Regions from separate parts of the Streptomyces sp. NPDC002868 genome, predicted to be linked through region 2. Evidence: riboswitches for the same ligand, from Rfam matches in the RefSeq annotation. Region 2 holds a riboswitch; the other holds the start of a gene.
What was found. A riboswitch is a leader RNA that binds a small molecule or an ion and turns the genes downstream of it on or off. The one in region 2 is predicted to bind S-adenosylmethionine.
Positions count from the first base shown of each region.

Region 1: another riboswitch for S-adenosylmethionine. It lies ahead of thrC (threonine synthase); the one in region 2 lies ahead of ACZ3H8_RS12760 (aminotransferase class V-fold PLP-dependent enzyme).

Region 1 covers NZ_JBVHDR010000009.1:136,374-150,510, forward strand. The annotation lists gene cdgB (diguanylate cyclase CdgB) at 1-212, shown strand, start outside; gene ACZ3H8_RS25910 (CBM35 domain-containing protein) at 301-1,254, shown strand; gene ACZ3H8_RS25915 (class II fructose-bisphosphate aldolase) at 1,241-2,116, opposite strand; gene ACZ3H8_RS25920 (1-phosphofructokinase family hexose kinase) at 2,171-3,097, opposite strand; gene nagA (N-acetylglucosamine-6-phosphate deacetylase) at 3,215-4,378, opposite strand; gene ACZ3H8_RS25930 (ROK family protein) at 4,378-5,316, opposite strand; gene ACZ3H8_RS25935 (SIS domain-containing protein) at 6,086-6,979, opposite strand; gene ACZ3H8_RS25940 (ABC transporter substrate-binding protein) at 7,282-8,505, shown strand; gene ACZ3H8_RS25945 (DUF3263 domain-containing protein) at 8,547-8,819, shown strand; gene otsB (trehalose-phosphatase) at 8,829-9,677, shown strand; gene ACZ3H8_RS25955 (alpha,alpha-trehalose-phosphate synthase (UDP-forming)) at 9,776-11,170, opposite strand; gene ACZ3H8_RS25960 (glucosyl-3-phosphoglycerate synthase) at 11,300-12,238, opposite strand; SAM riboswitch class I at 12,382-12,509, shown strand; gene thrC (threonine synthase) at 12,527-13,810, shown strand; gene ACZ3H8_RS25970 (MoaD/ThiS family protein) at 13,844-14,122, shown strand.
Region 2 covers NZ_JBVHDR010000003.1:440,251-454,387, reverse strand. The annotation lists gene ACZ3H8_RS12795 (L,D-transpeptidase) at 1-601, shown strand, start outside; gene ACZ3H8_RS12790 (hypothetical protein) at 644-1,045, opposite strand; gene ctaE (aa3-type cytochrome oxidase subunit III) at 1,214-1,834, shown strand; gene qcrC (cytochrome bc1 complex diheme cytochrome c subunit) at 1,913-2,722, shown strand; gene qcrA (cytochrome bc1 complex Rieske iron-sulfur subunit) at 2,719-3,771, shown strand; gene qcrB (cytochrome bc1 complex cytochrome b subunit) at 3,768-5,393, shown strand; gene trpD (anthranilate phosphoribosyltransferase) at 5,519-6,583, shown strand; SAM riboswitch class IV at 6,681-6,795, shown strand; gene ACZ3H8_RS12760 (aminotransferase class V-fold PLP-dependent enzyme) at 7,023-8,453, shown strand; gene ACZ3H8_RS12755 (Lrp/AsnC family transcriptional regulator) at 8,528-8,809, opposite strand; gene ACZ3H8_RS12750 (rhomboid family intramembrane serine protease) at 8,806-9,549, opposite strand; gene ACZ3H8_RS12745 (hypothetical protein) at 9,700-9,942, shown strand; gene ACZ3H8_RS12740 (NYN domain-containing protein) at 9,978-11,339, shown strand; gene ACZ3H8_RS12735 (C40 family peptidase) at 11,666-12,691, shown strand; gene ACZ3H8_RS12730 (C40 family peptidase) at 12,865-13,893, shown strand; gene ACZ3H8_RS12725 (hypothetical protein) at 13,935-14,137, shown strand, end outside.

The DNA of each region.
Region 1 (14,137 bases), on a different contig from region 2:
GCGCGGCGGACGCCGCCGACCTGGCCGTTCGCCTGCGGAACGCGATCATCCTGCCGATCCGGGTCGGCGGCAGGGGGGTCCGCGTCGGGGCGAGCTTCGGGATCGGCTGGGCGAGCTGCGGGATGTCCGTGGAAGAGGTCCTGCAATCAGCTGACCAGCGGATGTACATCGAGAAGCGGTCGCGGGCGAAGGTGCACCGGCGGGCCGGCTGAGGGCAACGACACCCTCTGGGTTACTCCGAACCGGGTAGGCTCGCCCGCGTCGGCGATGTGCTGACGACATGGTGAGGAGTGACTAGGGATGACGGCCGGGAACAGCGGCGCGAGCACGCCCGAGGACGACGATCCGTTCGGCTACCTGTACGAGGACGGACGGGCAGCGGGCGCGACACCGCCCGGCCAGGGCCGCGGCTACGGCTATCCGGGTCCGGCCGCGCAGCCCGGGGTCCCCAGAACCTCGTACAACCAGGTACGGACGGTCGGCGAGCGCCAGTACGGCCAGGTGCCGCAGCAGGCGCACGCACCGCAGGGCCAGCCGACCGCGCAGTACGCGGCGCCCGAGACGTACCCCGGCGGCGCCCCCACCCGCCAGACCGTGCCCCAGCAGCACGGCGGCGGCCACGGTGGCGGCCGCGCCGGCGGCCCCAACACCAAGGGCCTGCTGATCGGCGCGATCGCAGTGGTCGCGGTCGTGGTGATCGCCATCGGCGTGGCGCTGATGTCGGCCGGCGGCGAGGACGACAAGGCGGGCGACCGGTCGGGCGGGAACGGCGGCGCGACGGCGGGCCAGTCCGTGAAGCCGAGCGATGAGCCGTCCGCGTCGGAGGACGTGCAGGAGCCGCTGCCGAAGCAGGATGCGGCGACATTGCAGCTCGGAGCGCCTGCCGCGCTTGCGAAGGACATCGAGGGCGCGGAGGGTGCGGGCGGTGCGTTTGTGACCGGCTTCAACTCGGTGGGCGCCTCGGTCACTTGGAAGGCGAAAGTCACGTCGCCCGGCGCGTACAAGCTGTATGTGCGCTACGCCATCCCGGCGCAGGACGCCAACGCCACGCTGACCGTCAACGGCAAGGCGAACAGCAACCCGCTGGGGCTGAAGAACTTCATCAAGTCCACGGACCCGGCCTGGGACAAGAACTGGCAGACCACGTGGGCGCCGGTCACCTTGAAGCAGGGCGAGAACGAGATCAAGATTTCCTGCGAGCAGGGCAACCAGTGCAACGCCATTCTCGACTGGCTCGAGGTCAGGAACGGCTGATCACGTTCGGATCCGCTCGGATCGTCCGCAGGAAACCCGCCACCGTCCCGGCCATCGCTTCGCGAGCCGGGACGAGGTATTTCCGGGGGTCCACCGTCGACGGGTTGGCCTCCAGGAAGGCCCGGACCGCGCCGGTGAACGCCGTGTTGAGCGCCGTGCCGACGTTGATCTTGACCATGCCGGCGGCGACCGCGCGGCGGATCTCCGCGTCCGGGACGCCGGAGGAGCCGTGCAGGACCAGGGGGACCGGGACCGCGTCCCGCAGGTCGGTGATCAGTGTGTGGTCCAGGGACGCCGTGCGCTGCGTCATCGCGTGGGACGAGCCGACCGCTACGGCCAGCGCGTCCACGCCCGTGTCGGCGACGTAGGCCGCGGCCTCGGACGGGGCGGTGCGGACGCCCGGGGCGTGGGCGTCGAGCGGGGGCTCGCCCTCCTTGCCGCCGACCCTGCCGAGCTCCGCCTCGATCCAGATGCCGTGCTCGTGGCCCCAGCGCACCGCGTCCGCCGTGGCCTTGACGTTCTCGTCGTACGGCAGCTTCGAGGCGTCGAACATCACCGAGCTGAAGCCCTCGTCGGCCGCCGCCCGCAGCAGGTCCGCGGAGACGACATGGTCGAGGTGGAGGGCGAGCGGGGCGGTGGACGCGCGGGCGACGGCGGATGCGGCGGCGGCGATCGCGGAGAGCCTTCCGCCGTGGAACTTCACCGCGTTCTCGGATATCTGCAGGATCGCGGGCGCTCCGGCCTGCTCGGCCCCGGCGGCGATCGCCTCCGCGTGCTCCAGGGTGATGACGTTGAAGGCGGCTGTGCCGTGGCCGCCGGCCGCGGCGGCCAAGACGAGTTCACCGGTGCTGACGAGTGGCATGGTGCCCCCCAATTCCCGGGCGGCTGTGCCCGATTGTGCGCTCGCTGTGGGGTTTCACGCCGCGGCCGCGCGCTCGGTCACCGCTATGCGCGGCAGCAGGTCCTCGTACGCCACGGCATCGAACTCGCCCGCCGCCGGGGCCAGCACGGTCGCCGCGGACAGGGCGACCGCGCGGGCCAGCCGGTCCGGCCACGGCAGCCGCTCCACGAGCCCGGAGAGCAGTCCGGCGACCGCCGAGTCGCCCGCGCCCGTCGGGTTGCCCTTCACCGGGGCGGGCGGGATCGCCTGCCAGACGCCTTCGGGGGTGGCCGCGAGCACGCCGTCCGGGCCGAGCGAGGCGACCACCGTGTGCGCGCCGCGGCGGCGGGCGTCGCGGGCGGCGCGCAGCGGCTCGCGGGAGCCGGTGAGCTGGGCGAGCTCGTCGGCGTTCGGCTTGACCAGGTCGGGGCGGGCGGCGATGCCGCGGCGCAGCGGTTCGCCGCTGGTGTCGAGGAGTACGGGGACGTCGGCGGCGCGGGCCAGGCGGATCAGTTGGGCGTACGCGCCCACATGGATGCCCGGCGGCAGGCTGCCGCACAGGGCGACGGCCCGGGCCTCTCGCAGGAGAGAGTCGTACGAGGAGAGGAACGTGGCCCATTCGGCGGGGCTGACCGTGGGGCCCGCCTCGTTCAGCTGGGTGGTGTCGCCGCTCGCGTCGTCCACGACGGCGAGCGTGCGGCGGGTGGTCCCGGCGATCGGGACGAGCGCGTCGTGCGGCGCGAGCCGGGCCAGCAGATCGCGCAGTACGGCTCCGACGGGGCCGCCCACGAAGCCGGTCACGACGCTCTCGTGGCCCAGCGCGGCCAGCACGCGGGCGACGTTGAGGCCCTTGCCGCCGGGGCGTTCGCGGACCTCGCCGACGCGGTGGCTGGCATGCGGGGTCAGCGCGGGGACCGAGTATGTGATGTCCAGGGCGGTGTTGAGCGTGACCGTCAGGATCACCTGTGTCACCCCCCACAGAACGCGCTTGCCGTGTTCGTACGGGCCCTGATCATGCCAAACGGAAGGCGGTTGGCCCAGCCCCCTGGGCCAACCGCCGTGCCATAAGTTACGTAGAAATCACCCCACTTGGGGCTCAACCACCCATTCGCCCTTACGCATCACGCCCTTGAGCGTGAACTCCGCGTCGAGCACCACCAGGTCGGCGTCCTTGCCCGGCTCCAGCGAGCCGACCTTGTCGTACACGCCGAGCAGCTTCGCGGGGTTGGCCGAGATGGCCTGGACGACCTCCTCCACCGGCAGCCTGTCGATGGTCGCCGCGCGCCTGAACGCGGTGTCCAGGGTGAGCGTAGAGCCGGCGATCGAGCCGCCGTCGACCAGCCGGGCGACCCCGTCCTTGACGTCGACGGCGAGCGGGCCGAGCTGGTAGCGGCCGTCGCCGAAGCCCGCCGCGTCCATGGCGTCCGTGATGAAGGCGACGCGGCCCGCGCCCGCGCGGTGGAAGGCGAGCTCCAGGGCGGCGGGGTGCAGATGCGTGCCGTCGTTGATCAGCTCGACCGTGATCCGTTCGTCCTCCAGGAGCGCGGCGATCGGGCCCGGAGCGCGGTGGCCGAGGCCGGGCATCGCGTTGAAGAGGTGCGTCGCCACGGTCGCTCCCGCCTCGATCGCCTCGACGGTCTGCTCGTACGTCGCGTCCGTGTGGCCGATCGCGGCGATCACGCCGTGCTCGGCGAGCAGCCGTACGGAGTCGATGCCGCCGGGCAGTTCGGTGGCGAGCGTGACCATCTTCGCGGTGCCGCGTGCCGCGTCGATCAGCTTGCGCACCTCCGCCGGGTCGGGGTCGCGCAGCAGCTCCTCGCTGTGGGCGCCCTTGCGGCACGGGGAGATGAAGGGCCCCTCGAAGTGGATGCCGGCGAGGTCGCCCTGCTCGACGAGTTCGGAGAGGAAGCCGGCGCGGTGGGCGAGGAAGTCCATCTCGCCGGTCACGGTGGACGCGACGAGCGTGGTCGTGCCGTGCTCGCGGTGGGTCCGTACGCCCTTCAGCACGTCCTCGGCGCTGCCGGAGGTGAAGGAGGCGCCGCCGCCGCCGTGGTTGTGGATGTCGACGAAGCCGGGGACTACCCAGTGGCCGGTCAGGTCGATGGCAGGTGCGTCCGCGGGCGCGGCGCCGACGATCTTCGTGCCCTCGACGATGAGCCGTCCGTTCTCGACGGTCCCGGTCGGCAGGACCACCCGGGCGCCGGCGAGAACGGTGCTTTCGGCGCGTGCGGCGCGTGCGGCCATTAGGCGGTTACCTCCGAGTCGGTGGCGAGCAGATCCCAGGCGAGCAGCCCCGCGCCCAGGCATCCGGCGGTGTCCCCGAGGGCTGCCGGGACGATGGCGGGCAGCTTCTGGAACGTCACTCGCTCCTCGACAGCGACCCTCAGTGGTGTGAACAAGGTTTCCCCCGCCTCGGCGAGACCGCCACCGATGATCAGTGTGCGGGGGTCCAGCAGGGTGAGCGCGGTGACTAGGCCGGCGGCGAGGGCGTCGACGGCGTCTTGCCAGACGCGTACGGCCCGCTGGTCACCGGACTCGACGGCCTTCGCGCAGTCGGCGGCGTCTGCGTCGGGGTCGCCGCTCGCCTCGGCCCAGGCGCGGGTCACCGCGGCGGCGGATGCGAGCGTCTCGAGGCAGCCGCGCTGGCCGCAGCCGCAGTCGGGGCCGTCGGGGCGGACGACGATGTGGCCGATCTCGCCGGCGTATCCGTGGGCGCCGGCCTCGATCCGCCCGGCGATGCCGATGGCGCCGGCGATCCCGGTGCCGAGCGGCACGAACAGGAACCGGTCGGCGCCCTTGCCGGCCCCGATCCGTCCCTCGGCGAGCCCGCCGGTCCTGACGTCGTGCCCGAGCGCGACGGGGACGCCGCCGATGCGGCCGGCGACGAGGGCGCGCAGGGGTACGTCGCGCCAGCCGAGGTTGGCGGCGTAGACGGCGATGCCGCGGTCGGCGTCGACGATCCCGGGGACGGCGACGCCGGCGGCGAGCGCGCTCTGGCCGAGGTGCTCCTGGCCGTACGCGCGGAGCTCTGCGGCGAAGCGGAGGATGGACTCGACGACGGCGTCCGGCCCGCGCTCGCGCCCGGTGGGGCGACGGGCCTCATGCAGGAGGGTGCCGTCCACCCCGACCAGGGCGGCTTTCATGCCGGTGCCGCCCACATCGAGGGCGATGACGTGTCTCACGTGGACAGTCTGAAGGGTGGACGGGCGACAGGTCTAGTCCACTACGCCGGATTGTTGCGCCGCCATACAAACGGCGGCATGGGGTGCGGGGGTCCGCGGTGCGGGCTGCGGGGTCCGCGGTGCGGGGTGCCCGGTGTCGTGGGGTGCGGGCGTGCGTTGCGCGGGTCGTGGGGTGCGGGGTTCCGCGGTGCGGGTCGTGGGGTTGTCCGGTGTCGTGGGGTGCGGGTTCCGGGGCCCCTCCGGGCTCGACTCCTCGGGGTCGGCGGCGTGAAGGGGTTCGTGTTGATCACCGGGTCCGGCCGCCGATCCCCTGCGGGGACGACCCTGCACGGCCCCTCCCCACCGGGAGGCACCCCCGGTACGGGCCCGCCCGAGGGGTGGACGCCTCAGCCCCCGCCTTGTGGGCACCGCGGCGAAGCCGCCCCGAGCGGCCGGGGATGCGGGTCCGTCAGCCCCGCCTTCGCGGGCTCTGCGGCGAAGCCGCCGGAGTGGCCGGGGGCTAGCCCCCGCTTTTCTGGGCTCCGCGGCGAAGCCGCCGGAGTGGCACGGGGGTGTGGGGGCGTCAGCCCCCACGTACTCTTTCCCCCCGCAGGGGCCTGGGGGCAGCGCCCCCCCCGCGCGGCGGAGCCGCAAATTGACACAGCCGGGAAGGGGCGGGGTGGGGGAAAAGTCCGCGCCCGCACCCCCCGTACCCCTTCGCGCCAGGGGGCCTGGGGGCAGCGCCCCCAGGCCCCGCGATCCGGGCAACGGACCCCCGCACCCCACTCCATCAGCTCAAGATCACGCTGCGCGTCAGGTTCCTCGGCCGGTCCGGGTCGAAGCCCCGCGACTCCGCCAGCGTCACCGCGAGCCGCTGCGCGCGGATCAGGTCCGCCAGGGGGTCCGCCTCCTGGCGGGCCACCAGCGTGCCGCCGACCCGCGCGACGTCCAGGGACAGGCCCTCCGGGAGCGCGCCGAAGACCCACGCCACCCGGCCCGGGCCGGTGATCGAGATCGGGCCGTGGCGGTACTCCATCGCCGGGTACGACTCCGTCCACGCGCCCGCCGCCTCGCGCATCTTCAGGCCCGCCTCCAGCGCAAGCCCGTACGTCCAGCCCCGCCCCAGGAACGTCCACTGCTCCGCCCCGACCACCGCCTCCGGCAGCGGCTCCGTGAGCGCGAGCTCCGCGTCGACCGCCGCCTCGGCGACCGACTTCACCCCGGGGACGTCACCCAGACCGGCCCGCAGGAAGGCCAGCGCGGTCGTGGCGAAACGGGTCTGGACCACCGACTCCTCGTCCGCCCAGTCCAGCACCGCCACCGCGTCCGCCGCGTCCATCACCGGCGTCTTCGGGTCCGCGGTCAGCGCCAGCGTCGGCACCTTGCCGCGCAGTTCGGTCAGCAGGTCCAGGACCTCCGTCGTCGTCCCCGAGCGGGTGATCGCGACGACGCGGTCGTACGTACGCCCCGACGGGAACTCCGACGAGGCGAAGGCGTCCGTCTCGCCCTGCCCCGCCGCCTCCCGCAGCGCCGCGTACGCGATCGCCATGAACCAGGACGTCCCACACCCGGTGACGGCGACCCGCTCACCCGGCTCCGGCAGTCCTTCGAAGGCGGCGGCGGCTTCGGCTGCTCGGCGCCAGCAGGCGGGCTGGGTGGCTATCTCTGCTGCGGTACGGGACATGCGGCAAGGCTCCTAGCGACGTACGCGTAACTCGGGACCGGCACACCGACCACTTCGTGCCGCCACGTGCTTAGCAGGCCGCGGCGCACCCGGGCAATGCCCGCCGGCCCAGGGACAGGCGTTGTAGAAGTGATATGCATTGGAGTAGACCTCATCAGTCCGCATGGTGGAAAATCGCAGCTCATCTCAGACGACATCACGGGGGACCGACTGGGACCACACGGGCACGCAACAGCAGAGGGTGGGGAAGAGCGGTGCAGCGTCGCTTCTCGGGTCTGACCGCGGCGATCGCCGCACTTGGCATGGCGGTGGCCCTCTCGGGCTGTGGCAGCTCCAGCGGTTCCGGCGATGTCACCCTCAAACTGGTGGCGGCCGACTACGACGTGGCCGGCGGCCAGAGCAGCAAGAAGTACTGGGCCGACCTCGCCACCGAGTTCGAGTCCACGAACCCCGGCATCAAGATCGACGTCCAGATCGAGTCCTGGAACGACGTCGACCGCAAGGTCGCCGAGATGGTCAAGGCAGGCAAGGCCCCCGACATCGCCCAGATCGGCGCGTACGCCGACTACGCAGCGGCCGGCAAGCTGTACTCCGCCGACCAGTTGCTCTCCATCCCCGTACAGTCCAACTTCCTCACCCCGCTCACCGACGCGGGCGAGATGAAGCGCGTGCAGTACGGTCTGCCGTTCGTCGCCTCCACCCGGCTGCTCTTCTACAACAAGAAGCTCTTCAAAGAGGCCGGGATCAAGGAGGACCCGAAGACCTGGGACGACCTCAGGAAAGACGCGGAGAAGCTGAAGGCGAACACAGACGCGAAGTACCCCTTCGCCCTGCCGCTGGGGCCCGAGGAGGCCCAGGCCGAGACCATGATGTGGCTGCTCGGCGGCGGCGACGGATACACCGACCCGGTCGGCAAGTACTCCATCGACTCCGCGCAGAACATAGCCACCTTCACGTGGCTGAAGACGAACCTCGTCGACGCCGGGCTCACCGGCCCGGTCGCCCCCGCCAAGCTGAACCGCAAGGACGCGTTCGCCGCCTTCACCCGCGGCGAGGTCGGCATGCTCAACGGCCACCCCTCCCTGATGCAGGAAGCGGAGAAGGCCAACATCGAGGTCGGCAAGGTGGCCATGCCCGGCCGCAACGGCAAGCCGAAGGCCGCGATGGGCGTCGCCGACTGGATCATGGGCTTCAAGCAGAACGGCCACCGGGCCGAGGTCGGCAAGTTCCTGGACTTCGTCTTCAGCGACAAGAACGTCCTCGACTTCGCCGGTCAGAACGATCTGCTGCCGGTGACGGTCTCCGCGTCAGAGGCGATGGAGAAGGACCCGGAGCACCAGGACCTCAAGGAGTTCCTGGACGAGCTCCCCACCTCGGTGCTTCCGCCGGTCGGCAAGACGTCGTGGGCGGCGGTCAGCGAGAACATCAAGAAGAACATCGGCCAGGCCGTCGAGCCTCAAGGCGTCCCGGCATCCGTCCTCGGCAAGATCGGCCGGGACGCCACCCTCGCGGAGAACGCGGAGTAGGCGGCCCGCCGGGGTGCCGCGCCGCCGATATGTTGGATCGTATGACCGACGACGAGGCGATCGAGGCGATCGAGACGCGGGGGGCGCGCGAGGTGCTCTCCGAGCGCGACCGTGCCGTCCTGGCCATGGAGCACACCTCCTGGCCGGGGCCCGGCGCGAAGGAACGCGCCATCAGGGAGCAGCTCGGCATCTCCCCGGTCCGCTACTACCAGCTCCTCAACGCCCTGATCGACGACGAGCGCGCCCTCGCCCATGACCCGGTGACCGTCAATCGGCTCCGCCGTGTCAGGGACGACAGGCGAAGTCGCCGATAGGGTCGGGGCATGGGCAGCTCCTCGCACGCGCATCCCCTGCCAACGCCGTCCACCCCCGCCGGCCGCGACGGCCTGGCCGCGGTTCTCGCCCGGCCGCGGAAGGCAGTCGTCGGCCTCGACTTCGACGGCACGCTCGCCGAGATCGTGCCCGACCCCGAACAGGCCCGAGCCCACCCCGGCGCCGTCCCCGCGCTCGCCGCGCTCGCGCCACGGGTCGCCTCTGTCGCTGTCGTCACCGGACGGCCCGCGGGTGTGGCGGTCCGGTACGGCGGCTTCGCCGGAGTGCCGGGCCTGGACCACCTGGTCGTCCTCGGTCACTACGGCGCCGAGCGCTGGGACGCCGTCAGCGGCACGGTCAAAACGCCCGCCCCGCACCCCGGGGTCGCGGCTGCCCGCGCCGAACTGCCCGGTGTCCTGGACAAAGCCGGAGCCTGGCAGGGCACCTGGATCGAGGAGAAGGGCCAGGCGGTCGCGGTCCACACGCGCCGCGCGTCCGACCCGCAGGCGGCGTTCGAGGCGCTGCGGGGCCCGCTCGCCGAGCTCGCCGCGCGTCACGGACTGATCCTGGAGCCGGGCCGCATGGTCCTGGAGCTGCGCCCGCCCGGCATGGACAAGGGCGTGGCCCTGGCGGAGTACGTACGCGAGGTGAAAGCCGAGGCGGTGCTGTACGCCGGTGACGACCTCGGTGATCTGCCTGCCTTCGCGGCCGTCGAGAAGCTCCGCTCGGACGGCGTGCCCGGCCTGCTGGTGTGCAGCGGCAGCACGGAGGTCCCGGAACTCGCGGACCGCGCCGACCTGCTGCTGCCGGGACCGCCTGCGGTGGTGGAGTTCCTGGGCTCGCTGGCCCAGCACCTGTAGTCGGCCCGGGCAGCCGGTCGCGCTCGCGCCGGTCCGGGCTTTGTGCGTGCCAGGGCCTCCTACGCGCCCTCGCGCAAGGCGCGCCGGACCCGGGCCTCCTACGCGCCCTCGCGCAGCGCCCGCAGCTGGTCCAGGAACCACTTCTGCGGCGGCAGCGCGGTTGCCGCTGCCGCCAGCCGCTTGGTGTGCCGGGACCGCTCGTCGTCCGGCATCGTCAGCGCCACGTGGAGCGCGTCTGCCGTGCCCGTCACGTCGTACGGATTCACCGTCACCGCGTCCTCGCGCAGTTCCTCGTACGCCCCTGCCTCCCGCGAAAGCACCAGCGCGCAGCCCTCGTCCGAGACGACCGGGATCTCCTTGGCGACCAGGTTCATGCCGTCCCGGATCGGGTTGACCAGAGCCACGTCCGCCAGCCGGTACGCGGCGAGCGAGCGCGCGAAGTCGTCCTTCACATGGAGCTCGACCGGGCTCCAAGTCTCCGTCCCGTACGCCGAGTTGATCTCGTCCGCCAGGCGCTGGACCTCCGCCGTGTAGTCGCGGTAGACCGCCAGGTCCTGCCGGGAGGGGTAGGCGAAGGCGACATGGACCACGCGCTCGCGCCATTCGGGACGGGTTTCCAGCAGCTGCCGGTACGCCAGCAGCCCGCGCACGATGTTCTTGGACAGCTCGGTGCGGTCGACGCGCACGATGGTCTTGCGCCCCGGGCCGACCTGCTCGCGCAGCGTGGCCAGCCGTTCGTCCACGTCCGGCCGGTGCGCCCGCTCCCGCAGGAAGTCCGCGTCCGCGCCCAGCCCGTGCACCCCGATCGTCGTGCTGCCGGTGCCGCCCAACAGCTCCGTACAGCAGGAGACGAAGGCATCGGCCCACCGCCGGGTCAGGAAACAGGCGCGGTCCGCGCCGAGCAGGCCGCGCAGCAACTGCTCCGCGATGTCGTCGGGCAGCATCCGGAAGTAGTCGACGGGCGCCCACGGCGTGTGCGTGAAGTGCCCGATCCGCAGATCGGGACGGAGCTCGCGGAGCATGCCGGGCACCAGCGCCAGGTGGTAGTCCTGCACCAGGACGGCCGCCCCCTCGGCGGCCTGTGCCGCGAGCGCGTCCGCGAAGGCCCGGTTGTAGGTCTCGTACGACGCCCACTGCCGGCGGAACTCCTGATCGAAGACCGGCTCCAGCGGCGTCTGGTACAGCATGTGGTGGACGAACCACAGCACGGAATTGGCGATGCCGTTGTACGCGTCGGAGTGGACGGCCTCGTCGATGTCGAGCATCAGTACCCCGGGCTCGCCGACCCCGCGCCGCACCGCCTCGCGGTCGCCGTCACCGAGCGCGGCGCACACCCACAGCGCCGCCGCCTCGGAGCCGATGGCCGACAGGCCGGAGACCAGCCCGCCCCCGCCGCGGCGCGCGTCGAGCGAACCGTCCTCGCTCAGCGTGTATGTGACCGGGCCGCGGTTCGACGCGACGAGGACCTGGGCAGCAGCGTGCTCGGAGACCATGTCGCGAAACCTAGCCCGTCCCACAAACGCTCAAACGTGCGTACGTCATTGGTCGTGCCGTCCTCGTGTGTCGTACGTCTCTCATGCCCATAACTGGGAAATGTAGACAAAGCGACCAGCGATCCATGCTTATGCCGCGCGACGCGCCGCGTACTCACCGATCTCGCGCATCGGCGGCCGCTCCTCCGTGTCCACCGGGTACGTCCGCGGCTCGAAGCCGCCCTCGGCCCGCTCGAACTGCGTGAGCGCAGGACGGACCAAGTGGCCGCGGGAGAGCCGGAGTTGAGCCGTACGGTAGATCGCCGCGGCCATCCGGCCCAGCGCCTGCCCGTCCTGGTGGCGGTGCTTGCGCGAGCCGACGTCCACCTGCGCCAGCGCGTCCAGGCCCACCGTGTGCAGCGCGTCGACGAGCAGGCCGAGCTCCACTCCGTAACCGACGGGGAAGGGCAGCCGCTCCAGCAGCGAGCGCCGCGCCGCGTACTCCCCGCCCAGCGGCTGGACGAACCCGGCCAGCTGCGGCCAGTGCAGATTCAGCAGCGGACGCGCCACCAGCTCGGTCACCCGGCCGCCCTGACCTGCGTGGTCGCCGAGCGGCCGGTCGTACATCGCCTTGACGAAGTGCACATCGGGGTCGGTCAGCAGCGGGCCCACGATCCCGGAGACGAAGTCCGCGGAGAACTCCCGCAGATCCGCGTCGACGAAGCACACGATGTCGCCGCTGGTCGCCAGCAGCGAGCGCCACAGCACCTCGCCCTTGCCGGGGACCGCGGGTATCCGGGGCAGGATCGCGTCCCGGTGCACCACGCGCGCGCCTGCCGCCGCGGCCACCTCGGTCGTACGGTCGCTCGAGCCCGAGTCGACGACGACCAGCTCGTCGACGAGCGGCACGGCCTCCATCAGCTCGCGGCGGATCACGGTGACGATCTCGCCGACCGTCGCCTCTTCGTTCAGGGCGGGGAGCACCACGCTGACCGTCGTCGAGCGTTTGGCGGTAAGCAGCAGGTCAAGTGGGCGGTCGGCCGCGGCCCAGGACCGCCGGGCCAGCCAGCGCTCCACCTCATCGAGCACGTGCGCGTCTCCCTAGACTTCCGGTCGGATGGTCCATCTCGAGGTTCGGACGACTATCTCAACCATCCGGGCCTTCGGTTACAGTCTTGAACAACGCGGATGACCGTCGCATGTCGGGGGTCGTCACGCTGACAATCGAATACCGCTCATCCAGAGGGGCAGAGGGAACGGCCCGTTGAAGCCCCGGCAACCCTCCCGCCGACCGCGAGGTCACGGTGGGGAAGGTGCCAATTCCGTCTCGTGGCGAAATGCGCCACGGGGAAGATGAGGAGAAAGGGCCTCGCCTCCATGGCTGTGCAGACTGTCGCAAGCACCACTCCCGTGAACCTCGGACCCGCCGCGGCGCTCGCGTGCCGCGAGTGCGGAGAGCGTTTCGGGCTCGGCCCGATCTTCGCCTGCGCGTCCTGTTTCGGGCCGCTCGAGGTCGCGTACGACCTCCCCGGCGAAGACCCCGAGGCGCTGAAGAAGCGGATCGAAGCGGGTCCGAACAACATCTGGCGGTACGCCCCGCTGCTGCCCGTCCCCGCCGACGTGGCCGACAAGCCGAACATCAACCCCGGCTTCACCAAGCTCGTCAAGGCCGACAATCTCGCCCGTGAGCTGGGCGTCACCGGCGGCCTGTACATCAAGGACGACTCCGGCAACCCGACGCACTCCTTCAAGGACCGCGTCGTGGCCATCGCCGTCGAGGCCGCGCGTGCCTTCGGCTTCACCACCCTGTCCTGCTCGTCCACCGGCAACCTGGCGGGCGCGGTCGGCGCCGCCGCCGCGCGGGCCGGCTTCCGCTCCTGCGTGTTCATCCCGCACGACCTGGAGCAGGGCAAGGTCGTCATGGCCGCGGTGTACGGCGGAGAGCTGGTCGGCATCGAGGGCAACTACGACGACGTCAACCGTTTCTGCTCCGAGCTCATCGGCGACCCGCTGGGCGAGGGCTGGGGCTTCGTCAACGTCAACCTCCGCCCGTACTACGGCGAGGGCTCCAAGACGCTGGCGTACGAGATCTGCGAGCAGCTCGGCTGGCGGCTGCCCGACCAGATCGTGGTCCCGATCGCCTCGGGCTCGCAGCTCACGAAGATCGACAAGGGGCTGCAGGAGCTGATCAAGCTCGGTCTGGTCGAGGACAAGCCGTACAAGATCTTCGGTGCCCAGGCGGAGGGCTGCTCGCCGGTGTCGACGGCCTTCAAGGCGGGGCATGACGTCGTACGCCCGCAGAAGCCGGACACCATCGCCAAGTCGCTGGCGATCGGCAACCCGGCGGACGGCCCCTACGTGCTGGACATCGCGCGCCGCACCGGCGGGGCGGTCGAGGACGTCAACGACGATCAGATCGTCGACGCCATCAAGCTGCTCGCCCGTACGGAAGGCATCTTTGCGGAGACCGCGGGTGGCGTGACCGTGGGTGTCACGAGGAAGCTGATCGAGGAGGGCGTGCTCGACCCGGCGCTCACCACCGTCGTCCTCAACACCGGTGACGGTCTCAAGACGCTGGACGCGGTGGCGCCGACGACCGGCCCGACCGCGACGATCCGCCCGAGCCTGGACGCGTTTCGCGACGCCGGCCTGGCCGGCTGACCGACCACCCGAGACTCAAGGAAGGCACGCAGCATGAGCGTCAACGTCCGCATTCCCACCATTCTCCGTACGTATACGGGCGGCCAGGCCGAGGTTTCGGCTCAGGGCGCGACCCTCTCCGAGGTGATCGCCGACCTGGAGAAGAACCACACCGGCATCGCCGCGCGTGTCCTGGACGACCAGGGCAAGCTGCGCCGCTTCGTCAACGTGTACGTGAACGACGACGACGTCCGTTTCGAACAGGGTCTGGAGACCGCGACACCGGACGGCGCGGGCGTCTCGATCATTCCGGCTGTCGCCGGCGGCTGCTGACTTCGCAGAGTTACC
Region 2 (14,137 bases):
GGGCGTCAAGGTCTCCGACAAGATCTACGGCACCGCCTCGGAGCCGCTGGCGCTCACCATCGGGGACCGAATAGAGGCCATAACCGACGCCGGAGCGCACAACATGACGGTCCTGCGCAACGGAGAAGTGATCAACACCATTCCGGTGACCACCGGCAAGCCCGGCTTCTCCACCCGTAACGGAATCAAGGTCGTGCTCGGCAAGGAGTACTTCGTACGGATGCGCGGTACCAGCATCGGAATCGCCGAGGGCAGTTCAGACTCGTACGACCTGCCCGTCTACTACGCGACACGCGTCACCTGGAGCGGAGAGTACGTCCACGCCGCGCCCTGGTCCGTCGGCTCACAGGGGTACGCCAACGTCAGCCACGGCTGCACCGGAATGTCGACCGGGAACGCCGCGTGGTTCTACAAGACCGTCCGCGAGGGCGACATCGTCAAGGTCATCAACAGCCGCGGGAACGAGATGGACACCTTCGGCAACGGCTTCGGCGACTGGAACCTGGCCTGGGACAAGTGGCGCAAGGGCAGCGCCCTGGTGGCCGACACCAGGGACGGCAGCGACCCCACGGCGGCGGCGCGGCTGCGTCCCCAGGTCTGACCGGCCCAGGTCTGACGGGTCCCGGGCCTGACGGCCCAGGTCCTACGCGTCGACGCCGAGCCGGCCGCGCAGCAGGGCGGCCAGTGCGTCCGCGAACTCCACCGGATCGACCGGAAGGGTCACCGCGGCGTCCGCACGGCTCCAGGTGGCCAGCCAGGCGTCCTGTGGGCGGCCGATCAGCAGCAGCACCGGCGGGCAGTTGAAGATCTCGTCCTTGATCTGCCGGCATACGCCCATGCCGCCCGCCGGAACCGTCTCGCCGTCCAGTACGCAGACGTCGACGCCGCCCGCGTCCAGCGCCTTGAGGACAGCGGGCAGGGTCGCGCACTCCAGGAACTCCACCGGCGGTACGTCGGCCGCCGGCCTGCGTCCCGCCGCCAACCGGACCTGCTCCCGGGTGCCCGAGTCGTCGCTGTAGACCAGGACCGTGGCAGTCGCCTGCATTGTTCCTCCGTCGTTGGATCAGGAACCGATGCGCCGGATGCTACTCCGTCCGACTCCCTGTCAACAGCAGTTCGGGCAGTGCTTCGATGGGCCGTTCGGGCTGGACAAAGCCCACTGACACACCGAACGGCACCCCCCGGAGTGAGGGCGGGATAAGCGACCGACATAATGTCGGTCGTGGCGACAGCAACGACAGTAGAAACCGGGCACGCGCACCCGTCGGTCAATCGGCCGAACCTCACCAGCGTCGGAACCATCATCTGGCTGAGTTCCGAGCTGATGTTCTTCGCGGCCCTCTTCGCGATGTACTTCACTCTGCGATCGGTGACGGGTGCCGAGTTCTGGAAGACGCAGGCGGATCACCTGAACTTCCCGTTCTCGGCGACGAACACCACGATCCTGGTGCTCTCCTCCCTCACCTGCCAGCTCGGCGTCTTCGCCGCTGAGCGCGGTGATGTGAAGAAGCTCCGCACCTGGTTCGTGATCACCTTCGTGATGGGTGCGATCTTCATCGGAGGCCAGGTCTTCGAGTACACCGAGCTGGTCAAGGACGCGGGCCTCTCGCTCTCGTCCGACCCGTACGGCTCGGTGTTCTACCTGACCACCGGTTTCCACGGCCTGCACGTGACGGGCGGACTCATCGCCTTCCTGCTGGTTCTCGGGAGGACCTACGCGGCCAGGAGATTCACTCACGAGCAGGCAACCGCCGCCATCGTCGTGTCCTACTACTGGCACTTCGTCGATGTCGTCTGGATCGGCCTCTTCGCCACGATCTACATGATCAAGTAGTGGCGCGGGCAGCTCGCTGCCTGAAGCAGACACAGTCCAGAAGCATCGACGCAGAAGATCCTGACACCGGGGTAATCCGTGAAAAAGCTCTCCGCACGACGACGCCATCCGCTGGCGGCGGTCGTCGTCCTACTCCTCGCGCTGGCGGCTACTGGGGGGCTGTACGCCGCGTTCGCACCCGCGGACAAGGCGCAGGCCGATGAAACCGCCCAGTCACTCGCCATCAAGGAGGGCAAGAAGCTCTACACCGTCGGCTGCGCCAGCTGCCACGGAACCGGCGGTCAGGGCACCTCTGACGGCCCGAGCCTGGTCGGCGTCGGCTCCGCCGCCGTCGACTTCCAGGTCGGCACGGGCCGGATGCCGGCCCAGCAGCCCGGCGCCCAGGTGCCGGAGAAGAAGGTCATCTACTCGCAGAGCGAGATCGACCAGCTCGCGGCGTACATCGCCTCCCTCGGCGCCGGTCCGATCACGCCGACCGAGAAGCAGTACAGCCCCGAGGGTGCGGACATCGCCAAGGGTGGCGACCTGTTCCGCACCAACTGCGCCCAGTGCCACAACTTCACCGGTGAGGGCGGTGCCCTGACTGACGGCAAGTACGCCCCGAACCTCGAGGACGTGGACCCCAAGCATGTCTACGAGGCCATGCAGACCGGCCCGCAGAACATGCCCTCCTTCCCCGACACGACGCTGCCGGAGCAGCAGAAGCGCGACATCATCGCGTACCTCCACACCGTGAACAGTGGAGAGGCCGAGAGCCCCGGCGGCCTCAAGCTGGGTGGCCTCGGCCCCGTCAGCGAGGGTCTGTTCGGCTGGGTCTTCGGGCTGGGGACACTGATCGCAGTTGCCGTCTGGGTCGCGGCCCACACCGCTAAGGCCAAGAAGTCATGAGTAGCCAAGAGATTCCAGAAGAGAACCTGCCTGCTGAGCAGGACACCGCGCACGGCGCGGTAAAGGTCGCCGACGACCCGTTCGCGGACCCGGGGCTGCCGCCCCACAAGCCGCGCATCCAGGACATCGACGAGCGGGCAGCCAAGCGCTCCGAGCGCGCGGTCGCCTTCCTGTTCACGCTGTCGATGCTGGCCACCGTCGCCTTCATCGCCTCGTACGTCATCTTCCCGGTCGACAAGATCGTGTACATCTGGCCGATCGGCCATGTGAGCGCGCTCAACTTCGCGCTGGGCACCACGCTGGGCATCGCGCTCTTCTGCATCGGCGCGGGCGCGGTCCACTGGGCCCGCACCCTGATGTCCGATGTGGAGATCGCCGACGAGCGGCACCCCATCGCGGCCCCTCCCGAGGTCAGGGCCAAGGTCATGACCGACTTCGCGGCGGGCGCCGAGGAGTCCGGCTTCGGCCGGCGCAAGCTGATCCGCACCACGATGTTCGGCGCGCTGGCGCTGGTGCCGCTCTCCGGTGTGGTGCTGCTGCGCGACCTGGGCCCGCTGCCCGAGAAGAAGCTGCGGTCCACCCTGTGGGCCAAGGGCAAGCAGCTCATCAACATGAACACGAATGAGCCGCTGCGTCCCGAGGACATCGTCGTCGGTTCGCTGACCTTCGCCATGCCCGAGGGCCTGGAGGAGGACAGCCACGACTTCCAGAAGGAAATCGCCAAGGCGGCCCTGATGATCGTCCGGATCCAGCCGGACGACATCAAGGACAAGCGCGAACTCGAGTGGTCGCACGAGGGCATCGTGGCGTACTCGAAGATCTGCACCCACGTCGGCTGCCCGATCAGCCTGTACGAGCAGCAGACGCACCACGTGCTCTGCCCCTGCCACCAGTCCACCTTCGACCTCTCCGACGGCGCCCGCGTCATCTTCGGCCCGGCTGGTCACGCCCTCCCGCAGCTGCGGATCGGCGTGAACGCCGAGGGCAACCTTGAGGCGCTCGGCGACTTCGAAGAGCCCGTCGGTCCTTCCTTCTGGGAGCGCGGATGAGTACTACATCTGAGACGAACCGCAAGGCACCCGCGGGTGAGCGGGTCGCCGACTGGGCGGACGGCCGGCTCGGGATCTACTCCCTGGCCAAGGCCAACATGCGGAAGATCTTCCCGGACCACTGGTCCTTCATGCTGGGTGAGATCGCCCTCTACAGCTTCATCATCATCATCCTCACGGGTGTGTATCTGACGCTGTTCTTCCACCCGAGCATGAACGAGGTCGTGTACGAGGGCTCGTACGTGCCCATGCAGGGCATCCGGATGTCGGAGGCGTACGCCTCGACGCTGGACATCAGCTTCGATGTCCGCGGCGGTCTGCTGATCCGGCAGATCCACCACTGGGCGGCGCTGATCTTCGTCGCGGCCATGATCGTGCACATGATGCGCGTCTTCTTCACGGGCGCCTTCCGCAAGCCGCGTGAGATCAACTGGCTGTTCGGCTTCCTGCTGCTGGTCCTGGGCATGTTCACCGGCTTCACCGGCTACTCGCTCCCCGACGACCTGCTGTCCGGTACGGGCGTCCGGTTCATGGAGGGCGCGATTCTCTCCATGCCGATCGTCGGCACGTACCTGTCGTTCTTCCTCTTCGGCGGGGAGTTCCCCGGCGGGGACTTCGTGAGCCGGTTCTACTCGATCCACGTCCTGCTGCTGCCGGGCATCATGATGGGCCTGCTGGTGGCCCACCTGATCCTGGTCTTCTACCACAAGCACACGCAGTTCGCGGGCCCCGGACGTACGAACAAAAACGTCGTCGGCATGCCGCTGCTGCCGGTCTACATGGCCAAGGCCGGAGGCTTCTTCTTCCTGGTCTTCGGCATCATCTCGATCATCTCCGCGGTCGCTTCGATCAACCCGATCTGGGCTCTTGGCCCCTACCGTCCGGACCAGGTGTCCACCGGCGCTCAGCCGGACTGGTACATGGGCTTCTCGGAGGGCCTGATCCGGGCCATGCCCGGCTGGGAGATCAACTTCGCGGGCCACACCCTCGCTCTGGGTGTGTTCATCCCGCTGATGATCTTCCCGATGATCCTTGCGGTGATCGCGGTCTACCCGTTCGTCGAGTCCTGGATCACCGGGGACAAGCGCGAGCACCACATCCTGGACCGCCCGCGCAACGCCCCGACCCGTACGGCCTTCGGTGTGGCCTGGCTGACCTGGTACGTCATCCTGCTGATCGCCGGTGGAAACGACATGGTCGCCATCTTCTTCCACCTGTCGATCAACCACATCACCTGGTTCGCCCGGATCGCCTTCTTCGTCGGCCCGGTGATCGCCTTCGTCATCACCAAGCGGATCTGTCTCGGTCTCCAGCGCCGCGACCGGGACAAGGTGCTGCACGGACGCGAGTCCGGCATCATCAAGCGCCTGCCGCACGGTGAGTTCGTCGAGATCCACGAGCCGCTCTCGCAGGGCGAGCTGTACAAGCTCACCTCGCACGAGCAGTACAAGCCGGCCGAGATCGGCCCGACGGTCGACGAGAACGGTGTCGAGCGCAAGGTGAAGCTCACGGAGAAGCTGCGGGCCAAGCTCAGCAAGGGCTACTACGGGGGAGACAGCCAGATCCCCAGGGCCACGGTCGAGGAGTACAAGGAGATCACGAGCGGCCACGGCCACCACTGATCCCACCCGACCGCGAGGTCGCCACAGCTGGAGCCCCGTCCATTCGTCGGACGGGGCTCTTCGCTGTCTGCTGGGCTGGATAGGGTGGACCCATCCCTATTCGGCTGTGGACCCAGGAGTGGACCATGAACGTTGTGACCCCGGTTGGCGGCGACAGCGTGGCGGACCTCTCCTGGCCCCAGGTGCTGAACGCTCTCCTCGACAACCGCGACCAGAGCGCGGAGGCCACCGCGTGGGCCATGGACCGCATCCTCAGCGGCGAGGCGACGAACGCGCAGATCGCAGGCTTCGCGGTCGCCCTGCGCGCCAAGGGCGAGACCGTCGAGGAGATCTCCGGTCTCGTACGGACCATGTACGCGCACGCGAACCTGATCGAGGTGCCCGGGCCGAGCGTCGACATCGTCGGGACCGGCGGCGACGGCGCCAAGACCGTGAACATCTCCACCATGTCCGCGATCGTGGTCGCGGGGACGGGTGCGAAGGTCGTCAAGCACGGCAACCGCGCCGCGTCGTCGGCGAGCGGCGCGTCCGACGTACTGGAGAAGCTCGGCGTCAATCTCGAGCTCACCCCGCAGCGGGTCGCCCAGGTCGCGGAAGAGGCGGGCATCACCTTCTGCTTCGCGGTGAAGTTCCACCCGGCGCTGCGGCATGTGGCGGCCGCCCGCAAGGAGCTGGGCATCCGCACCACGTTCAACTTCCTCGGCCCGCTCACCAACCCGGCGAAGGTGAAGGCACAGGCCACCGGTGTCGCGGACGCGCGGATGGCGCCGATTCTGGCCGGTGTACTGGCCGAGCGCGGTTCCTCGGCGCTGGTCTTCCGCGGCGACGACGGCCTCGACGAGCTGACCACGACGGCGACCTCCCGGGTGTGGGTGGTACGGGACGGGGCGGTGCGCGAGGAGGCCTTCGACCCGCGGGACATCGGCATCGGCCTGGTGCCGGTCGAGGCCCTGCGCGGCGCCGACGCCTCGTTCAACGCGGATGTCGCGCGCAGGCTGCTCGGCGGTGAGACCGGGCCCGTACGGGACGCGGTGCTGCTCAACGCGGCGGCGGCTCTCGTCGCGCTGGAGCCGACGGACGGCACGCTGAACGAGCAGCTGGCGGCGGGCATCGAAAGGGCCGCCGAGTCGATCGACTCCGGTGCGGCCAGAGCGGTGCTCGAGCGGTGGGTTGCCGCGAGCAACGCCTGAGACTGCAGTGGCGTGAGGCAAGGCGTGGTTCGGTTCCTGTCTCAGGAACTGGACCTCGCCTTGCACACTGTGGGACGTATGGCAGGATGCTCCTCAAGGTCATGAGTGACAGCTACGGCCCCGGCTCGCTGTCCGGCAACCCTCCGTCCGTGGCGGGGTGCCCCGGGTGAAGACCAGGCCGTAGGCAGCGAGGTCTGCGGCAAGCGCGGACCCCTGCAAGCCCTGGGGTCCTGGTCCTCAAGGGAGCAGTCTCGTGAGCAAGCGAATGCGATAGGGCTACACGCCCCTTCTTCAGTACGCCTCCGTGCGGCGTTGCCGTGTGTTCGAGGCAACCCCTGTGCGCCGAGCGGCCGTTGAGTGCCGCGCACAGGTTCTACCGAAGCCTCCCCCTGACTTCGTCGGGGGGACCCCCAGCCTTGTCCTGCCGGGAGATACCGCCATGTCCGCACGCCCGAACGCCGTTGCCACCGCTGTCGCCCCCGCCGCTGTCGCCACCGCTGATGCCGACCCCGCCTGTGCCGCGCCGCTTCCCGTCCTCGGCCGGGACGTCACCGTCCCGCTCGTCACCGGCGGCGAAGTCACCTACGCCGCACTCGACTACGCGGCGAGCGCCCCGGCCCTGCAGCGGGTGTGGGACGACGTGGCCGCGTACGCCCCGTACTACGGCAGCGTGCACCGCGGCGCCGGGTACCTCTCGCAGCTGTCCACCGACCTCTTCGAGAACAGCCGGGTCACGGTCGCCGAGTTCCTCGACTGCCGCCCGGACGACCAGGTGGTCTTCACCCGCTCCACGACCGACTCGCTGAACCTGCTGGCGGCCGTGATCCCCGCCGACTGCGAGGTCTTCGTCTTCGAGACCGAGCACCACGCCTCGCTGCTGCCCTGGAGGGACGCGCGGGTGACGTACCTGAACGCGCCGCGCACGCCGGAGGACGCCATCGCCACGCTGGAGCGCGCGCTCGCCGAACGTGACCCGTACGGCGCGGCGCTGGTCTGCGTGACCGGTGCGTCCAATGTCACCGGTGAGCTGTGGCCGGTGCAGGAGCTCGCGGCCGCCGCGCACGCCCACGGCGCGCGGATCGTGCTCGACGCGGCTCAGCTCGCGCCCCACCACCCGGTCTCCGTACAGGAGTTGGACGTCGACTGGGTGGCCTTCTCCGGGCACAAGCTGTACGCGCCGTTCGGCTCGGGCGTGCTGGCCGGCCGTGCGGACTGGCTGCAGGACGCGGAGCCGTACCTCGCGGGCGGCGGTGCCTCGCGCAAGGTCGCGCGGCGCGCGGACGGCGGCGTGGACGTCGACTGGCACACCACGGCCGCCCGTCACGAGGCCGGTTCGCCGAACGTCATCGGCGTCTACTCCATCGCCTCCGCCTGCAAGGCGCTCACCGAGGCGGGCTTCGACAACCTGGTCGCCCGGGAGCAGCACCTCGTCGCGAAGGTCCGCGCGGGCCTGGCCGAGGTGGCCGATGTGAAGGTGCTCTCGCTGTTCGGGGACGACTCCCCCTCGCGTTCCGCTGGGGGGACCCCCACGCGGGTCGGCGTCATCTCCTTCGTCGTCGAGGGCTGGAACAGCTCGCACTTCGCGGCCGCGCTCTCGGCGGAGTACGGCATCGGCGTACGGGACGGGCTGTTCTGCGCGCACCCGCTGGTACGGACCCTGCTGGGCAGCGACCCGCAGGACCCGGGCGAGTGCGGCGCGCCGGAGGCTGCGCCGGGCGAAGCCTCGCTGAACGCGATCCGGGTGAGCTTCGGGGCGGGTACGCCGGACGAGCATGTGGAGCGTTTCGTACGGGCGGTGAAGGAGCTGGTGCGCGAAGGCGCCAAGTGGAACTACCGCACGGAGGACGGCCGCTGCGTCCCGGCCGTGTGACACCGGGCTCCGCCCCGGACCCGGACAAGCCCGCGCCCAAAGGCGCGGGCTTGTTGTGTATGTGGCACCACGCGCTACGAGTCCAGGCCGATCGCGAACGCCGCCTCCAGGTCGTGCTGCGAGTACGTACGGAACGCCACATGCGTGTCCGTGCCCTCGACGCCCTGGATCTTGCTGATGCGGCCCGGGATGACGTCCGCCAGGTCGTCGTGCTTGGCCACCCGCACCATCGCGATCAAGTCGTACGTGCCGGTGACGGAGAAGACCTCGCTGACGCTGTCCAGCGCAGCGATCGACTCGGCGATCTCGGGGATGCGGTCCACGCTGGTCTTGATGAGCACGATCGCGGTGATCACGGTTGGCTTTCTCCCTCGGTGGCCGCTGCTTGGGCCTTCACTCTAGTCGCATGCCGGAATCGTCCCCAGGCGTAGAGAAACCCGGCCCCGAACCCCACCAGATGCGCGAGATACGCGACGCCGGGGCCGCTGCCCGCGCCCTGTGCAGCCAGCCACTGCAGGACGAACCAGAAGATCAGCACAATCCACGCGGGGAAGCGCAACGGCAGGAAGAAGAGGAACGGAAAGAGACTGGTGACCCGGGCCTTAGGGAAGAGGAAGAGGAACGCGCCGAGCACGCCCGAGATCGCCCCGGATCCTCCCACCAGGGTCTGCTCGGAGTCGGCGTTGGCCGCCGCGTAGGCGAGCAGCGCGAGATAGCCGCAGCCCACATAGAAGAGGGCGAACTCCAGCTGCCCCATGCGCTCCTCGGCCATCGCCCCGAAGACGTAGAGGAAGAGCATGTTGCCGAGCAGATGCAGCCAGCTGCCGTGGACAAAGAGGGCGGTGAGAGGGGTGAGGAGCGGGTGGAGGGTGCCGGGTGAGCTGTTCAGCAGTTCCGCCGGGATCACGCCCCAGCGTTCGAAGTACGCGCTCTGGGCGGCGAGCAGTGTGTCACCGGTGCCGTACACAGGGTTGAGGCCTGAGACCGGGCTGAGGAGGAACACCGCACAGCACACGGCGATCACGCCGTATGTCACCGCGGGCCCCGTCACCGCGACCCGTACCGCAGCCCGTGCCGCGCCCTGCCAACTGATCATGGACAGAGCATGGCGTAGTGGGCCTGAACGGTACAGAGTGCCTCGCCGCTCCATCGGGTCCCGGCGAGGCCGTAGGGTTACGGGCAGTACATCCGCGGTTCGACGGCGCACAGCGGCACCTGCATACGCACGACGAAAGAGGACGGCACGATGACGACGGTTCCCCCGCCGACGGCCGGTACCCGCTGGCGCTGCACGCTCTGCGGCAACCTCACACGCTTCGATGTCACCCGTTCCTCCAAGGTCGTCGAATACGTCCATCTGGACCTGGCCGGAGAGCCGACGGTCGAGGAGCGCGAGGTGGTCAGTGAGACCATCGAGTCGGTGCGCTGCCGTTGGTGCAACGCGGTGGACCAGATCGAGCTGGTGGACAGGCCGGGCGCCGGCTCCTGAGGGAGCGGCCCGAACGGGTAGTGGGGTGACGGATCGTGGAGCAGCCTGCAAGCGGCGCTGAGCCGGCCGGTGCGGCCGGTGACGCCGCCGAGGCGCTCGACCGCCCGTTGCCGGAAGGCGTACGGCGCAGGGTCATGGCGCTGGTCTCGGACGCTTTCGGCGGCCTGACCGTTGCCGAACTTCCGGCCCAGCTGCGGCAGTACGCCCGGTTCACCCCCACCCGGCGCGCCAAATTCGCGGGCAACGCGATGGCCGCCGCCCTCGAGAGCGACCCGGTTTTCCGGCAGCGTATCGGCGAGCGGCTCAGCCAGGCCCAGCCGGAGCTGTCCCGGGCGCTGGAGTCCGGATCGCCGCCCGCGGCCGCCGACCCCGTCGATGTGGCGGCCGCCGCCTATGTGCTGCGACCCACCGGATGGGTGAAACTTGTCGCCGCCGCGGGTGAGGAGGCCCTGCGTGCGGACGCCGAGCGCGCCGACGAGGCCGGGCGGCGCGAGCTGGAGCGGCTGCGCGAGGAGCTGACGGAGGCTCGCGGCCTGACCAAGAGCGAGACCGAGCGGCTGCGCACGGAGCTGGAGGCGGCCCGCAAGGAAGCCGAAACGCTTCGCCGAAAGCTGCGCAGCGCCCAGAGCGATGTGAAGCGCGGCGAGGCCGCTCTGCGCCGTAGAGACGCCGATATCGAAGCCATCAGGTCGGAGGTCGCGGCCCAGGTCTCGGCGGCCGAGAGTGAGAGCCGCCGGCTCAAGGCCCGCCTCGGCGAGGCGGAGGCCGCGCTGGAGGCGAGCCGCCGGGCCGCCCGGGAGGGTCGCTCGATCGAGGACATGCGGCTGCGGCTGCTGCTGGACACGGTGCTCGACGCGGCCCAGGGGCTGCGTCGGGAACTGGCCCTGCCGCCCGCCTCCGTCCATCCCGCCGACACGGTCGACGCGGTCGAGCCGGGCCGGATGTCGCCCAAGGACATCGCGGCCCGTGCGCTCTCCGAGTCCGATCCCGCGCTCCTCGACCAACTGCTCGCGCTGCCGCAGGCGCATCTGGTGGTGGACGGTTACAACGTCACCAAGACCGGCTATCCGACGATGCCGCTGGAGAAGCAGCGGCTGCGGCTGCTCGGCGGTCTCTCGGTGCTCGCGGCGCAGACCGGCGCCGAGATCACCTGTGTCTTCGACGGGGCGGAGCTGGCCGCTCCGGTGCTGCTGGCACCGCCGCGCGGAGTGCGGGTGCTGTTCTCCAAGCCGGGCGTGACCGCCGACGAACTGATCCGTCAGCTGGTACGGGCGGAGCCGCCGGGGCGGCCCGTGGTGGTGGTCTCCACCGACCGCGAAGTCGCCGACGGAGTGGCGAAGGCGGGCGCGAGGCCCGTCGCGTCCGCCTTGTTGCTGAAGCGGCTTTCGCGTGTCTAGTTAACTGCCGTGCCAAATGCCCGAATTAGCTATTTGTCTGACGGACGTAGTGTCAAGTGGCAATTACTACGCGTGTGATGCGGGTAAAGAAAACGCTCAGCGACCGAGATTTTTCTCGACAGGATTTGAACTGATCACGGGAAGGTCACTAGGGTCGGGCCTCGAACCTTCGCGCGGTTGATCGCCCACCCGGGGCGACAGCGAAGGAACCGCCGAGTTCGTGCAGTTCAGTCCTTTATTTCCCCGTAAGGACCTGAAGTGCGGACGCCGGGGATTCAACCCCCCACAGCCCGGTAGGCGGCTCGAGGAAGAAGGAGCTCGCCTTCGTGGCGTCCCACCGTCGTCCCAAGCAGCCGAGCCGCACCCGTGTGACCGTGCTCACCGCGACCGCCGCCGCGGCCGTTGCCCTGACCTCCCAGGCCGCACAGGCCGACCCGAAGCCGAGCAAGAGCGAGGTCAAGGAGAAGGTCGACAAGCTCTACGAAGAGGCAGAGGCGGCCACCGAGAAGTACAACGGGGCCAAGGAGCAGCAGGGGAAGATCCAGAAGCAGGTCGACGCCCTGCAGGACAAGGTCGCCCGCGGACAGGACGAGCTCAACACCCTGCGCGACGGCCTCGGTTCGGTGGCGAGCGCCCAGTACCGCTCCGGTGGCATCGACCCCGCGGTGCAGCTCTTCCTCTCCTCGGACCCGGACACCTACCTGGAGAAGGCCTCCGCGCTGGACCAGCTGGGCGCCAAGCAGTCCGAGGCGCTGTCGGAGATCCAGGCCAAGCAGCGGACCCTCGCGCAGCAGCGCCAGGAGGCCCAGGACAAGCTTGCCGACCTGGCCAGCACCCGCAAGGAGCTGGGCGAGAAGAAGAAGGAAGTCCAGACCAAGCTCGCCGCCGCGCAGAAGCTCCTCAACTCGCTCACCGCGCAGGAGCGTGCCGCTCTCTCGGCCGACGAGTCGCGCGCCAACCGCGCCAGCTCGCGTGCGGACCTCGGTAATTCGGTCCCCGCCTCGCAGCGCGCGGGCGCGGCCTTCTCCGCCGCCCAGAGCAAGATCGGTTCGCCGTACGTCTACGGCGCCTCCGGTCCCAGCTCCTTCGACTGCTCCGGGCTGACCTCCTGGGCGTACGCGCAGGCCGGTGTCTCCATACCGCGCACCTCCCAGTCGCAGGCCAGCGCCGGCACCCGCATCTACTCGCAGGGTGCGCTCCAGCAGGGCGACCTGGTCATCTTCTACGGGGACATGCACCACGTCGGCTTCTACGCGGGCAACGGCCAGGTGCTGCACGCCCCGAAGCCCGGTGCCAGCGTGCGCTACGAGTCGATCAACAACATGCCGTTCCAGTTCGGCGTACGCATCTGACGCCCAATCGGGGGATTTCCCGCGCCTGTAACTGACGTCGCGCCCCGCCGGTGACCTGTGGTCTCCGGCGGGGCGTCACTTTCTGTGCATGTCAGGGCCGTTGGCCGCTGTGTGATCGCCCGGCTACTGTCTGCCGCGCAACATCCCTCGTACAGCGGAAGGGAGCGCGGCCCGTGGCGCCCCATCGACGGCTTTCACAGTCCGGCCTCACTCAGAGTGTCCGGGTCACCGTCCTGTCCGCCGCGGCGGCAACGGCCGCTGCGGCGCTCGGGGCCGCACCGGCGAGCGCTGACCCGCACGACACCGCGGAGAGCGCCCGGGCCAAGGTCGACCGGCTGTACGAGGAGGCCGAGCAGGCCACCGAGCACTTCAACAAGGCCGGTGAGCGGGTCGAGCGGCTGCGCGAGCAGGTGGCGCAGGCGCAGGACAGCGTGGCCCGCGGCCAGGAGCGCGTCAACCGGATGCGGGGAGCGCTCGGTTCGGTCGCGGGCGCGCAGTACCGCTCGGGCGGCATGGACCCCGCGCTCGCCCTGCTGCTCTCCGCGGACCCGGACACCTACCTCGACAAGGCGGCGACCCTGGACCGGATCAGCGAGCGGCAGGCAACCGACCTGCAGGACCTTCGGCGGGCCCAGCGAAGACTCGGCCAGCAGCGCACGGAGGCCTACCACGACCTCGCAGAGCTGGAGCGCAGCCGGACCGCCGTCGCACACCACAAGCGCACCGTCGAGCGCAAACTCGCCGAGGCGCAGCGGCTGCTGAACGCCCTTCCGTCCGAGTACCGCGCCGCCTTCGACCGGGCATCCCGCTCCGGCCGCGGCTCCCTGCCCGAGCTCTCCGGCCTCGCGCCCGCCTCCTCGCGGGCGGCCGCCGCGGTGATGGCGGCCCGCAGCGCCGTCGGCCGCCCCTATGTGTGGGGCGCCAACGGGCCCTCCGGCTTCGACTGTTCGGGGCTCACCCAGTGGTCGTACGCGCAGGCGGGCGTCGGGCTGCCGCGCACCTCGCAGGCGCAGCGGTATGCGGGCCGGCAGGTCTCGCTGTCCGAGGCGCGGCCCGGCGACCTCGTGACGTACCGCAGCGACGCCAGTCATGTCGGGATGTACATGGGCAACGGGCAGGTCGTGCACGCGCCCTACCCCGGGGCGGCGGTCCGCTACGACCCGGTCGGCATGATGCCGATCTCGTCGGTCACCCGCGTCTGAGCCGCGTTCCGTTCCGCGCCGCGTTCCGTACGATCGTCCACGTGGCAGGTCAGGGGCGCATGGGGCGTCGAGCGGTACGGCGTGCGGCGGGGCTGGGCCTCGCCGCCGCCCTGCTGGCGTCCGGCTGCGCGGCCCCCGAGGCGTCCGACACCACGATGCGGGACATCCAGCGCACGCTCGACGGGCGCGCGGCCGCCGTCCTCGGACATGACGAGAGCTCCTATCTGGCCGCGCTCGATCCCAA